One region of the Caballeronia sp. AZ10_KS36 genome, then DNA from elsewhere that is predicted to be linked to it. Evidence: riboswitches for the same ligand, from Rfam matches in the RefSeq annotation. Region 1 holds a riboswitch; the other holds the start of a gene.
What was found. Region 1 has a riboswitch for cobalamin ahead of cobW (cobalamin biosynthesis protein CobW). Riboswitches for the same ligand answer to the same signal wherever they lie in the genome.
Positions count from the first base shown of each region.

Region 2: another riboswitch for cobalamin. It lies ahead of NCR35_RS04455 (TonB-dependent receptor domain-containing protein); the one in region 1 lies ahead of cobW (cobalamin biosynthesis protein CobW).

Region 1 covers NZ_JALQDQ010000025.1:334,205-337,609, reverse strand. Annotated here, with positions in the region: gene cobO (cob(I)yrinic acid a,c-diamide adenosyltransferase) at 1-295, opposite strand, end outside; gene NCR35_RS16965 (cobalamin biosynthesis protein) at 304-663, opposite strand; cobalamin riboswitch at 750-998, opposite strand; cobalamin riboswitch at 1,051-1,297, shown strand; gene cobW (cobalamin biosynthesis protein CobW) at 1,435-2,514, shown strand; gene cobN (cobaltochelatase subunit CobN) at 2,519-3,405, shown strand, end outside.
Region 2 covers NZ_JALQDQ010000004.1:69,781-73,185, forward strand. Annotated here, with positions in the region: gene NCR35_RS04435 (EVE domain-containing protein) at 1-311, opposite strand, end outside; RNA gene ssrS (6S RNA) at 403-585, opposite strand; gene NCR35_RS04445 (cell division protein ZapA) at 704-1,018, opposite strand; gene NCR35_RS04450 (ATPase) at 1,015-1,404, opposite strand; cobalamin riboswitch at 1,644-1,938, shown strand; gene NCR35_RS04455 (TonB-dependent receptor domain-containing protein) at 2,024-3,405, shown strand, end outside.

The DNA.
Region 1 (3,405 bases):
GCGTGTTCCAGGTATAGCCGTCGCCCATCGTCACGAAATCGCAATTGGCGACCGCGCTCAGGAAATCGCGCTCTGACGTATGCAGCGCGCCTTTGATGAACTGAACGACGCCGAGCTTCATGCCGTGCCCGAGCACGCGCACGGCCATGCCGAATGCCGCCGTCGTCTTGCCCTTGCCATTGCCTGTGTTGACGATCAAGAGACCCTTCTCGTGATCGGCGGCGGCCTGCTTCTTTTCGTGGCCTTCCTTGCGACGCTGCGTCACGCGCAGATGTGATTCCGTATCGGTTTTCATGGGCTCTTTCAGGCTTTCTTCGTTGCTATGGCGACGGTCACATGACCGTCGATCATCTTCGGCACAACAAGCTCTCCGCCCTCGCTCGCGAGCAGCGCGCTAGGCTCGCATACACCGTCGGCGGGCATGTGCGCGAGCTGGTCTGCGCGATAGAAACGCAATGGCAGCGCATGACGCTCGCAGAAGACACGCAAGCCGGCTTCGTCGTGTTTGATGTCGATGCTCGCGACCACCGCGATGTGCGCGAACGTGAGTTCCGCTGCTTGAAGCGCACGAAGGACGGCCGCTTCTATCGCATCGGCGCTTACGCCGCGTTTGCAGCCGATGCCGACGGCAAGATGGCGCAGGCTCCCGCAAGGAAGTATCATCGAACGAATGGACGGAAATGCTTGCGCCGCCCATGCGTCCCTCGCGGATGGCGGCGTTCGGCGAAGGCATCATGACAGCGAGATGCGCTTCGTCCCCAGCGATGGCCGGTATCCGGGCTTGCGGCCTTCATCGCGCAGCCTTCCCACCGTGAACGGGCAGTGGCCGTTTGCGCCATGCGCGATATCGTGCGAGCCGATACCGCCGGTCGCGTACCGTTGCGGGGACAGCACAGGTTGGCGAGCGCTTGCATGCATGTGAAGACGCCGCTTTCTGTTTCCCGTTTAACTGCGCGTTTCGTGTGAACGCGCGAGCACCAGTCGCGCGCCAACGATACCACATGCACCGGTTTCAGCGCCGGATTCCTTGACGCTCCCTCGCGGGGAGCCTAGACTTCACGCAGTTCTGGTGCCCGCGTGCGAGCTTCTTTCGCACGCAGTTAAACGGGAAGCAGGAAGCGCATCGTCCATTATGCGAACGGACGCGCCAACCTGCGCTGCCCCCGCAACGGTAAGAGACCGGCGGTATCGCTATTAGGATATCGCGCGTTGCGCACGAAGCCACTGTCGGTGCACGGCAGGAAGGCTGCGCGACGAGGTCCCAAGCCCGGATACCGGCCAGAACTTCGCAGGGCCCACGCCGCGGGGATGCGGCATGTCCCATGATCCATCAGTCGTGCGCTTTTTCCCGCAGATCTCGCCGGCGATACCTTGCTCGCGCGACGCACGCACGACGCATGCACGACGCATGCATACACGAGCCACGGAGCGACGATGCAAACCCGCAAGATACCCGTCACGGTCGTGACCGGCTTTCTCGGCAGCGGCAAGACCACCTTGATGCGCCACATCATGTCGAATGCGCAGGGCTTGCGCCTTGCTGTCATCGTGAATGAGTTCGGCGAACTCGGTATAGACGGGGAAATCCTGAAGGGTTGCGGCATCGGTTGCGACGACGAAGCCGGGTCCTCGGAGCGCAATCTCTATGAACTCGCTAACGGGTGCCTGTGTTGCACGGTGCAGGAAGAGTTTTATCCGGTGATGGAGCAGTTGCTCGAACGCCGCGAGCGCATCGACCATGTGTTGATCGAGACCTCGGGCCTCGCGTTGCCGAAGCCGCTCGTGCAGGCATTCAACTGGCCGTCGATCAAGAATGCGTTCACGGTGGATGCCGTCATCACGGTGGTCGACGGTCCTGCCGCCGCAAGCGGACAGTTCGCCGCGAATCCCGCAGCGGTCGATGCGCAACGCAAGGCCGACCCGAATCTCGATCACGAATCGCCGCTGCACGAGCTATTCGAAGATCAACTGTCCTCGGCTGATCTCGTGATCGTCAACAAGACGGACCTCATGGACGTCGACGCACTGCGCCGCGTGGAAGCGCTGGTGCGGCCCGAGATTCCGCCGCAAGTGAAGGTCGTGCCCGCGCAAATGGGCAAGCTGGATCTGCATGCGCTGCTCGGTCTGCAGTCCGCGTCCGAGGACAGCATTCATCTTCGCCACGATCATCACGGTTCTGCCGACGACGAAGGCCACGTGGATCATCACCATGACGAATTCGATTCGGTCGTAGTCGAAGCACAAGTCGAATCACGCGAACAGGCCATTGCCGCGTTGCAGGCGCTTGTGGAGAGCCACACGATCTATCGCGTGAAAGGATTCGCCGCGCTGCCGGGCGCGGGCATGCGTCTCGTGGTGCAAGGCGTGGGCCGGCGCTTCGACAGCTATTTCGACCGGCGCTGGAACGAAGGGGAAGCCGCGAGCCGCTTCGTGCTGATCGGAGAAGACCTCGATCGTCAAACCCTGCAAACAGCGTTGAACGCGGCGCTGGCGAACGCGCTCGCGCAGGCCTGACGCAATGCATTTGTTACGCACGACGCCGGGAGGTTTTGTCGATGACGCGGCAGGCGTCATGCGTATCGAGCAGACGCGCGCACCGATCGTCGTACTGAGTTCGGCCGATACCACGCTCGCGCTGCTTGCAAGCGTGTTTCCGCGTCTTGAGCCGGGCTTTCCCGAAGTGCGGCTCGCGAATCAATCGTTTCTGCGCCAGCCCGCATCGGTCGATTTCTATGTCGACGATGTATTGCGTCATGCGCGCGTCGTCATCCTCGATCATCTCGGCGGTGAATCGTACTGGCCTTATGGCATCGAGCGAATCGTGGCGCTCGCCGAGCGCGAGAAGCAGATGCTTGCCATGTTCTCGGGCGATCTCACCGAAGACCCGAACCTGATCAGCAAGAGTACCGCGGATGCCGCGTTCTGCCGGGAGTTGTCGCGCTATCTGCGCGAAGGCGGCGCAGGCAATGCCGAAGAATTTTTGCGCGCAGTCGGTTATCACGCATTCGGCTTCGGCCGCGCGCCGCAAGCGCCGCGTCCGCTGCCTGCCGTAGCCATCTATCATCCCGAGCACGACATCGCCGCAATCGACGACTGGCGCGCGCGCTGGACCGACGGCGCGCCCGTCGTCGCGATTCTGTTTTATCGCGCGCATCTGCAAGCGGGCAACACCGCTGTATTCGATGCGCTCATCGAAGCCCTCGAAAAGGAAGGGCTGAATCCGCTGCCGATTGCGATCGCTTCGCTGAAGGAAAGCGTGAGCCGCGAAGTGATCGCGCGTTTATGCATGGAGCATCGCGCATCGCTCGTATTGAACACGACTGCGTTCGCAGCCAGCGTGATCGGCGAAAGCGAAGACTTCGACATCGCGGGCGATGCGCCCGTGCTGCAAGTGATATTGAGCGG
Region 2 (3,405 bases), on a different contig from region 1:
AAGCTCACATCCACGAGCATCCAGCGCGGCGTGTCCTGCTTGGATTTGGGATCGTAGTAGGCGCTTTCGGGATCGAACTGCGTGGGATCGGGATACGCCGTCGAGCAGACCTTCGCGATTCCCGCGATACCCGGCTCGGGGCAGCTCGAATGGTAGAAGAGCACGCCGTCGCCGATCTGCATCTGGTCGCGCATGAAGTTGCGCGCCTGATAGTTGCGCACGCCGGTCCACGGCAGCGTCTTCTTGGGCGCGTGCGCGAGATGATCGATGCTCGCTTCGTCCGGTTCGGACTTCATCAGCCAGTAGCGCATGATTTCGGCGTGAAGGAGTGTGCGTGCGGTTTTGGGCGATGCAAATGAAAACGGCACCGGTAAGAACCGATGCCGTTCGTGCTTCGTAAATAAGGTCCCCGCCTCAGCCGCTAGGCCGGCATCCTGAACCTGGGTTCAAGATTGGTCGCGGTAAGCAACACTTCGGGTACATCAGACAGAGTGACGCGCGCGCCCGTGCTGCAACGTTCCGCAACCGTGCCAATGTAGCATTGGTTCAAGGAATATATGACCTTGGCGTACCAGGCAGGGAGACCTCACTGTACACCAAACGTTTGGTCCTTGCAGCCCTTGCCTGCGTTTCTCGCGGTATCTTTTTTTGATGGATATCGCGACGCTGATTAGATCAGCGCATGAGCGTCAGCGCGCTTCGCTCAGTGCGCCTCATATTGCGCAATGACCGCGCCGAGCTGCTCGTTCATCGAATGCATGGTGCGGCGGATTTCCTCGGCCGGGAACGCTTCGCCGTGGCGCACGCTTTCCTGCAGCTTGAGCAATTCGGACGCCAGGGAAAGCGCGGCCATTACCGCGATGCGGTCCGTGCCGCGCACGCTGCTTGCGTTGCGGACCTTGTTCATTTCGGCATCGACGCGGGCCACGGCTTCGCGCAGCGCGGCTTCGGTTTCCGGCGAGCACGCGAGGCGATACTGCTGGCCGAGAATGGATACTTCGATCTGCGTGGTCGTCATGCCTTCTCTCCTTGATGATGCTCGCCGTGCACTTCTTCCGCGTGCGCATGTTCGTGCTGCGCTTCGCGCGACGCGCTGGCTTCGGCGTTCAGAAGATCGAGCTGATTGTCGCTCTCGGCATGATGCGCTTTGCCGCGCGGCAGCTTTTCGAGGATCGCGTTGAGGCGCACTTGCGCGTCGTCGATCTTCGCGGACAGCGAATCGCGTTCGCCTTGCAGCGCGTCGCGCTCCTGGCGAACCTGCGCGAGTTCGGCCTGAACGCTGGCGTAATCGGCGCGCAGCTGTTCCATTTGTGCTTCGAGCGCGAGACGCGCCTGATTGTGGCGCTCGCTGATCTTGATCAGCCGGCCGATGTTCCCTGACAGTGATTCGAGTTCGTTGAGCATGTGCTGCGTCCTCTAAAGACCTGGCATTTTAGCGCGGTTCAAAGGCGCTTCCGATAATTGTCTCGTTTCGAGACGTAACAACACGCGATCTTGCGCGCATCGCCGCGTATTCATGTGTGGAATGGCCGCGCGTGACGCACCCGGATGCGCGGCTGACGACGCTCGCTCGTCGCTTGCTCGTCGCTCGGACCTCGCGATGAGGCGCCCCGCGCCTTCTTGACGGCCCTTATGCGCGCTCCTACACTTGCCGCACTTTTGGTGCTCGCGCCGCCTTTCTTGCGGCGCAGTCAAACGGGAAACAGGAAGCGTCGTCTCGCCTCGCGCGGCTCGCCAACCTGTGCTGCCCCCGCAACGGTAAGCGACCGCAACGCAAGTTGCAAGTCGTCCCACGCGCGTTTCTTCTCGTTGCTCCGTGGTCGTTTGTCATCGGAGACGCGACTGCAAGAAACGTGTCGGCGCCACTGCGCTTCGAAGCGCGGGAAGGCGGGACGATGCGTCGCCAGCCCGGATACCGGCCAATCGTCCAGCGCGCCGATGCTTTGCAATACGGCGCGTGCGTCGCGCACAGACCTCGCGGGGAGCGGGGCACGCGCCAGTCTCCAACGGGAACGCTTCACACATGGTCTTGCCTTCGTCCGGCCTCATTCGTCGCGCGGCGCGCGTCGTGATGTGCGCCGCCGCGAGTGCGCCGCTTGCACAGGCCGCGCACGCCGATTCCGATTCTCCGTCGCAGACACTCGCGCCCGTCGTCGTCACGGCGACGCGCAGCGCGCAACCGCTCGCCGATTCCATCCCGCAGGCGACGCTCTTCGACGCGCAAGACATCGCCGACAGCAATGCGGACGATGTGCTCGGACTCATCGCGCTCGCGCCCGGCGTGCAGATCACGCGCAACGGCGGGCCGGGCGCGACCTCGGGCGTCTTCATACGCGGCGCGTCCTCGACGCAATCGCTCGTGCTGATCGACGGCGTGCGCGTCGAATCCGTGTCTCTGGGCGCGGCGCAGTTGTCGCAATTGATGCTCGATCAGACCGGCCGCGTCGAAGTGGTCAACGGCAATGTGTCGGCGCTGTATGGATCGAACGCGATCGGCGGCGTCGTGCAGATTTTCACGAAGGAGGGCGAAGCACATCCGCCGCGCTTTCACTTCGAAGCCGAATACGGCAGCTATCACACGCAGCGCCAGTCGGCGGGCGTCGACGGCGCGCTCGATACCGATGGCCGCACGACGTTTAGCCTGAACGTGTCGCGCGAAAAGACCGACGGCTTCTCGTCGATCGATCCCGCGCTCGCGCCCGGCGCGAATCCGAACGCGAACGGTTATCTGAACGAAAGCGTCGCCGCGACGCTGCGCCACAAGTTCAGCGACAAGTGGGACGCAGGCGTGCGCTTCCTGCAATCGAACGGCGTGAACAGCTTCGACGATCCCTACGGCGTGCCGACCGATCTCAACGAATCGCATGATCGCGTGCGTTCGGCGTCGGTGTTCGCGAACGGCAAGCTCACCGACAACTGGACGACGCACTTCACCGTCGCGCAGGGGCAAGACCGCGCGAACATCGAGCACAACGGCGTCTATACGAGCCGCTTCGACTCGGAGAATCATCAGTATCTGTGGCAGAACGACTTCCGGCTCACCGAGGCGCACAAGCTCGTGTTCGGCTACGAGCATCTCGACCAGTCGCTCGATTCGGACCAGTTCAGCGCGCCCGACCGGCATGTGAACTCGGTGTTCGCGGGCTATGTCGGCCGCTTCGGTCCGAGCGAAGTGCAGGCCAACGTGCGCCGCGACCAGTATTCCGACTTCGGCGGCGCGAACAGCTACTATCTGGGCTACGCGTACAACTTCGATTCCCACTGGCGCGCGAGCGCGAGCTACGCGGCGTCGTTTCGCGCGCCGAGCTTCGACGATCTCTACTATCCGTTCAGCGGCAATCCGTCGATACAGCCGGAGCGCAGCCATTCGGCCGAGGCCGCGTTGCAGTACGCATCGGACAAGAT